DNA from 2 places in the Bacillus sp. FSL K6-6540 genome. Region 1 is predicted to be linked to the other one. Evidence: a T-box and tRNA genes for the amino acid it is inferred to sense, from the RefSeq annotation. Region 1 holds a T-box; the other holds one or more tRNA genes.
What was found. A T-box is a leader RNA that pairs with one kind of tRNA and senses whether it is charged. The one in region 1 lies ahead of MHH82_RS07535 (arginine--tRNA ligase), so its partner is inferred to be a tRNA-Arg.
Positions count from the first base shown of each region.

Region 1 (3,380 bases):
CTGGAGGAAGCCTTCCGCATCAGCTCGGAATCCGATTTCAGCGTGGGCGAGGGCATCATTGAAGGATTGAAGCTCCAGAAGGAGCAGTTGGCTCGCTTGAAGGAAGCGCTGGCTGTCAACTGGACCCTGCAGGAAGAGCCGGCGTCAGACGGCGTTCAGGTCAGATTGACCGTCAGAGGATTGCAATAAAATAAGATAGCCACCGTACTTGATCAACATAATAGTACGGTGGCTTTTTTATTAGGCATGATCCGCTCATTCATCAGAGTGAATTTACATCCGGCTCGGAGTAGGCAAACCCAGCACCTCCAGCGCTTCGCCAAGGGTGTTCTTGAATAAGGAAGTGAGCCATACGCGGAATTGGAGCACTTCCTCCTTCGCCTTCAGAATCGGGCATGCCGAGTAAAAATTGTTGAACAGGGAGCACAGCTCATAGGTGAAGTTGCAAATGGCACTAGGAGATAGATCCCGTCCGGCAGCATATAAGGTATCATGCCAGGTGCTGATATGCCGCAGCAGCGCATGTTCCGCTTTTTCCATGGCAGGGAACCGGGCAGGCACAGACGGCGTAACCTCGGCTTCTTGAGCCTTATTAAGCACGCTGAGTGCACGCGCGTAGGAATAGAGCAAATATACCCCCGTATTCCCCGATATTTCAGTGGCCTGCTTCAGATCGAACACCACCTCGGTTTGCAGTGCAAAGCGAAGCAGGTAGTAACGGATGGAGGCGGTTGCGATCGCATGGCTGGACAAACCGTTTTTATCGGATCGGGTGTCCTCGATGACCTTGGCTACTTGATGAATAAGCTCGGTGATTTTGATCCCGATTCCCTGTCGTCCGGACATCGCATAGGATGCCTTACCGTCGGAAGTATCGATGCCGAGATCCGCTGCAGCGGAAGGGCTTAACGAGACGACGCCGTAACTGACATGGCGCAGCTTCTCAGCCTCTTGTTGGAAGCCCAGGCCTTCCAAAGCCTGCTTCACCATCGCCTGCGGGTACTGCTGCCTGTAATCAATGACGTTGATGACCATGTCCGCTTTGCCGTAAGAACGCTCCTCGCCGTGCGAACTCGTCGTCCAAACCTCGTCGGTGAATTTTTTATATACAAAATCATTGGAAAGCACGCCGTATTTCCACAAGTGGTAGGCGATGTCCTTGGCGGTGTAAGTCAGGATGCCATTGGAGCGCACCAGCACTTTATCGATGCTGTGGTCCGACTCCGCCTCGTCTCCGGCTTCGGTTCCTGATTGCTTGAGCACCCAGCAGCCTGCAAGTTTACCCTCGGTTTCCTGATGGAAAAGCGGGGTATTCTTCAACAGCTCGAACGCGGACGCCCAGAATCCCTCCCTAACAATGCTGCTCTCCCATACAAGCAGATCGTATTCAATGCCGAACTGCTTCATCTCCTCAAGATGCTCCTTAACGATTCGCTCGGCAACAAGCAGTCCAATCCAGGAAAGGTTCTGATTGCCCTCTTCCAATGCGTGCAGAACCTCGGTCCGATGCTGAACCAGCCCCGGCTCCCTTTCGTAGGCTTTATTGGTGCTTGAATACACGTCCCAGCAGTAATCGCCGAACCGGGCATGCTCCTTCGTCAGCGGCGTGTGGAGCAAGCCGACCACCGTATCCGCCAGCTGATTGCCCAGGTCGTCGATATAATTATGCACCTCGACCTCATATCCCAGCTTCCTCATCAATCTCACGAGCGTATCTCCGATACAGGAATTTCGAAGATGCCCGATATGGGCGGACTTATTCGGGTTGATGGACGTGTGCTCAATGACGATCTTTTCGTTAGCTGCCGGGGGGAGTTCAAAATGGTGGCTCGCCCAATACTCCCAATCGATGCGCAGATTCATAAAGCCCGGAGCGACAATCTCAGTCGAGCGGACGAGCTGTTTGTAGGATGCGTCCTGCTCCAGCTCGGCTTGGATCAGCTCGGCGATTTGCAGGGGAGCCTTGCGGAGCACCTTCGCAAGCTGCATCGCAACGTTGGTTGCGTAATCCCCATGCTCCATGCTGGCAGGCTGCTCGATCCGGATCGGAGTGGACTCCGGCAGTTTGGTGCCGTAAGCTTCGCAGACCTGGTTCACGGCTTGTTGAAGGCTCGAAATAATCTTATGACTTAACACGGTAAATCCCCCTTAAAAAATAAAACGACTCGGAAAACCAAAAAAGCCCTCATCTCCTAAAGAGACGAGGACTTGTGCTCGCGGTACCACTCTTGTTGTTAAACCCCGCAAGGGTCTAACCACCTTCATACGATAACGGCGTAAGCCGGGGCTCCCTACAGCATGCTGCTTCGGAAGGCCATCTCCTGGGTCCGCTTCACGGCCGACTTTGTACCGGTTTCCACCCTCCCGGCTCGCTTGGACTAAAGTCAGTGCAGTTACTCTCCCAATCAACGAAAATAATATTCTCAAGTTTTTTCATATTATAACCATTCTATTTAGAAAAGCAACCCCCCAATGGCTAAATCTTTTCTGCAAATACTCGCAGGCGCCGGTAATCCGCGTAGAAAGCATCCTCTTGCCATAGCGTCGATTGAGCAGCTAGGCTGATGCGAGCGATCGCTTCTTCCTTCGATTCAGCCGAGAATCCGGCAAAAAAGCAATCGCCAAAATGCAGCAGCCAATGCTTTATGCCGTCCTTGCCTTCGGACAATCGCGTGGGACGGTCGAAATGATGGGCGAGATGCACGCGGAACCCTTGGGCTTCAAGCAGGCTGGCATACTGCCCAAGACTAGGAAAATACCACGGATTCCGGGCGTCCGCATCGATTCCATAATGATCGGCGAACACGGTTTTCAAGGCTTGGTAGATGCCGTCAATATTCCCTTTGCCTCCGAACTCGGCAACGAATCGGCCGCCGGGCTTAAGGGCTCTATGTACGGAGCGTACCACGCCTTCAGCATCCTTCATCCAGTGCAGGGCCGCGTTTGAGAAGACGGCATCGTATGGCGTTTCGGTTTCGAAGTTCTCGCCATCCCCGGTCAAAAACGGAAGTCCAGGATATTTGCTTTTGGCCCGCTCAATCATCTCGCTGGAATAATCCATGCCGGTTACATGTGCGCCCGATTTGGATATTTCATGAGTCAAGTCGCCGGTTCCGCAGCCCAGATCGAGAATCCGTTCTCCGGGTTGAGGCGCCAGCAGCTCTGCAGCTCCTTTTCCATAAGCAGATACAAACGATAGCTGTCGATCGTAATCGTAAGGTTTCCATACTTGCTCTGACATAACAACACCCCTCCACGCATGATTTATCCTCATTGTGACATGATCGGCTTATAATTAGAAATATATAAATTCGATAACGCTGATAGGTTTAACTAATAAGAGGGGGAACAAAAAGCCGCTTTGTCAGCGGTTTTATGCA
Region 1 is NZ_JBBOXH010000001.1:1,756,861-1,760,240, forward strand. It holds gene MHH82_RS07530 (hypothetical protein) at 1-189, shown strand, start outside; gene MHH82_RS07535 (arginine--tRNA ligase) at 274-2,136, opposite strand; T-box leader at 2,194-2,418, opposite strand; gene MHH82_RS07540 (class I SAM-dependent methyltransferase) at 2,477-3,241, opposite strand.

Region 2 (3,380 bases), on a different contig from region 1:
CAGGACTGTGTTCATTTGGTATTTCAGGAAGCACTGGTACGGGAAACCCTGCCGGAGGATCTATTACTTGCAACTCTCCGCCATTTCGGCTTGGAGATTTCCCTTGATAGATTTCACCGATTCTCGTTTCATCCAACCTAAAGTTAAACTGTGCATTATGGTAGCCTAATTCGACATACTTTCTGCACTCAGGATATTTATTAATGTCATAATTCGGTACAGGGAGGAGCTTCGCCCACTCAACGCCCAATGTCTCGAGCGCTTTCGCGAATGCATTCTGGTGAGCATTGTCGCGTACAATCAGAAAAGCAAGTGTTTCGCGGAACGTCTGATTAGAGCTCATTTCATAAATTCTTGTTTTTTGCAGCACACCTGTCGACTCAAGAAGCAGGTTATCCAGCAGGTCAGTAATTAAGTTTCCGTGGTTATACACCCACGACCCGTTCCACGGATTGCCCCCTGCATCAACGGGAAGGGAACTTTGCGCACCAATAATATAATGATGAGGATTAGCATGTTTAACGGCTTCATTAAGTGGTGCTTGATCTGCACCTTGACTGCCGACACCTTCACCGCCTGATTCATCTAATAAAGCATTGATTGTGTTTTGAACCAGTTCAACGTGGGCAATCTCCTCTAAAAAAATGCCGCGAAGCAGATCGCGGTACTGTTTCTGCTTTCCTCTGAAATTAGAGCTTTGGAAAAAAAACTGCATCATTGTACGCATTTCTCCGTAATGACCGCCTAATATCTCCTGCAGGACCTTAGCAGCTGCCGGGTCTGGTTTGTCCGGTTTAATGATATTAATCAGTTCCTCTTTGTAGTAATACATAACACGCCTCATTTCTTCTTAAGAGATTTTCTTATATTATTTGTAAGATGAGATAAAATATATACATGAGAAGGGGGGAAAGAAGAGAATAAAAAAATACAGAAAAAGTGTTGACCAAATAAAACAGGCATGGTATATTATTAAACGTCGCTGATGAACAGCGTGAAACAAAACGAAAAACAAAAAAAGTTTTTCTGAGGTGTTTACAAGATTTTAAAAATGTGTATAATAAGAAAAGTCGAATTGAAAAAGATTCGAAAAAACATTTTAAAAAACTTCTTGACTTCACCATCAAATGATAGTATGATAGTTAAGTCGCTTGATAAGCGCCCGTAGCTCAATTGGATAGAGCGTTTGACTACGGATCAAAAGGTTAGGGGTTCGACTCCTCTCGGGCGCGCCATTTAAGATACCACGCGGGTGTAGTTTAGTGGTAAAACCTCAGCCTTCCAAGCTGATGTCGTGAGTTCGATTCTCATCACCCGCTCCATTATTGAATGATCTTTGAAAACTAAACAAGACAAAACGTACCTGTTAATTCATTTTTATAAATCGCGCAGCAATGTGCGTAGTCAGTCAAACTAGGGCCTGCACGACGCAGGTCACACAGGTGTCGCCGCAGGATGCGGTGAACTTAACCTGTGATCCATTTATCGGAGAGTTTGATCCTGGCTCAGGACGAACGCTGGCGGCGTGCCTAATACATGCAAGTCGAGCGGACAGATGGGAGCTTGCTCCCTGATGTTAGCGGCGGACGGGTGAGTAACACGTGGGTAACCTGCCTGTAAGACTGGGATAACTCCGGGAAACCGGGGCTAATACCGGATGGTTGTTTGAACCGCATGGTTCAAACATAAAAGGTGGCTTCGGCTACCACTTACAGATGGACCCGCGGCGCATTAGCTAGTTGGTGAGGTAATGGCTCACCAAGGCAACGATGCGTAGCCGACCTGAGAGGGTGATCGGCCACACTGGGACTGAGACACGGCCCAGACTCCTACGGGAGGCGGCAGTAGGGAATCTTCCGCAATGGACGAAAGTCTGACGGAGCAACGCCGCGTGAGTGATGAAGGTTTTCGGATCGTAAAGCTCTGTTGTTAGGGAAGAACAAGTACCGTTCGAATAGGGCGGTACCTTGACGGTACCTAACCAGAAAGCCACGGCTAACTACGTGCCAGCAGCCGCGGTAATACGTAGGTGGCAAGCGTTGTCCGGAATTATTGGGCGTAAAGGGCTCGCAGGCGGTTTCTTAAGTCTGATGTGAAAGCCCCCGGCTCAACCGGGGAGGGTCATTGGAAACTGGGGAACTTGAGTGCAGAAGAGGAGAGTGGAATTCCACGTGTAGCGGTGAAATGCGTAGAGATGTGGAGGAACACCAGTGGCGAAGGCGACTCTCTGGTCTGTAACTGACGCTGAGGAGCGAAAGCGTGGGGAGCGAACAGGATTAGATACCCTGGTAGTCCACGCCGTAAACGATGAGTGCTAAGTGTTAGGGGGTTTCCGCCCCTTAGTGCTGCAGCTAACGCATTAAGCACTCCGCCTGGGGAGTACGGTCGCAAGACTGAAACTCAAAGGAATTGACGGGGGCCCGCACAAGCGGTGGAGCATGTGGTTTAATTCGAAGCAACGCGAAGAACCTTACCAGGTCTTGACATCCTCTGACAATCCTAGAGATAGGACGTCCCCTTCGGGGGCAGAGTGACAGGTGGTGCATGGTTGTCGTCAGCTCGTGTCGTGAGATGTTGGGTTAAGTCCCGCAACGAGCGCAACCCTTGATCTTAGTTGCCAGCATTCAGTTGGGCACTCTAAGGTGACTGCCGGTGACAAACCGGAGGAAGGTGGGGATGACGTCAAATCATCATGCCCCTTATGACCTGGGCTACACACGTGCTACAATGGACAGAACAAAGGGCAGCGAAACCGCGAGGTTAAGCCAATCCCACAAATCTGTTCTCAGTTCGGATCGCAGTCTGCAACTCGACTGCGTGAAGCTGGAATCGCTAGTAATCGCGGATCAGCATGCCGCGGTGAATACGTTCCCGGGCCTTGTACACACCGCCCGTCACACCACGAGAGTTTGTAACACCCGAAGTCGGTGAGGTAACCTTTTAGGAGCCAGCCGCCGAAGGTGGGACAGATGATTGGGGTGAAGTCGTAACAAGGTAGCCGTATCGGAAGGTGCGGCTGGATCACCTCCTTTCTAAGGATATTATACGGAATATAAGACCTTGGGTCTTATAAACAGAACGTTCCCTGTCTTGTTTAGTTTTGAAGGATCATTCCTTCGAAACGTGTTCTTTGAAAACTAGATAACAGTAGACATCACATTCAATTAGTAACACAAGATATCACATAGTGATTCTTTTTAACGGTTAAGTTAGAAAGGGCGCACGGTGGATGCCTTGGCACTAGGAGCCGATGAAGGACGGGACGAACACCGATATGCTTCGGGGAGCTGTAAGCAAGCTTTGATCCGGAGATTTCCGAATGGGGAAACCCACCACTCGTAATGGAGTGGTATCCATATCTGAATTCATAGGATATGAGA
Region 2 is NZ_JBBOXH010000002.1:1,468,876-1,472,255, forward strand. It holds gene MHH82_RS39935 (manganese catalase family protein) at 1-832, opposite strand, end outside; tRNA gene MHH82_RS39940 (tRNA-Arg) at 1,159-1,235, shown strand; tRNA gene MHH82_RS39945 (tRNA-Gly) at 1,249-1,322, shown strand; rRNA gene MHH82_RS39950 (16S ribosomal RNA) at 1,483-3,032, shown strand; rRNA gene MHH82_RS39955 (23S ribosomal RNA) at 3,203-3,380, shown strand, end outside.
Region 2: it encodes a tRNA-Arg, which carries the amino acid that the T-box ahead of MHH82_RS07535 (arginine--tRNA ligase) is inferred to sense. The anticodon was not compared.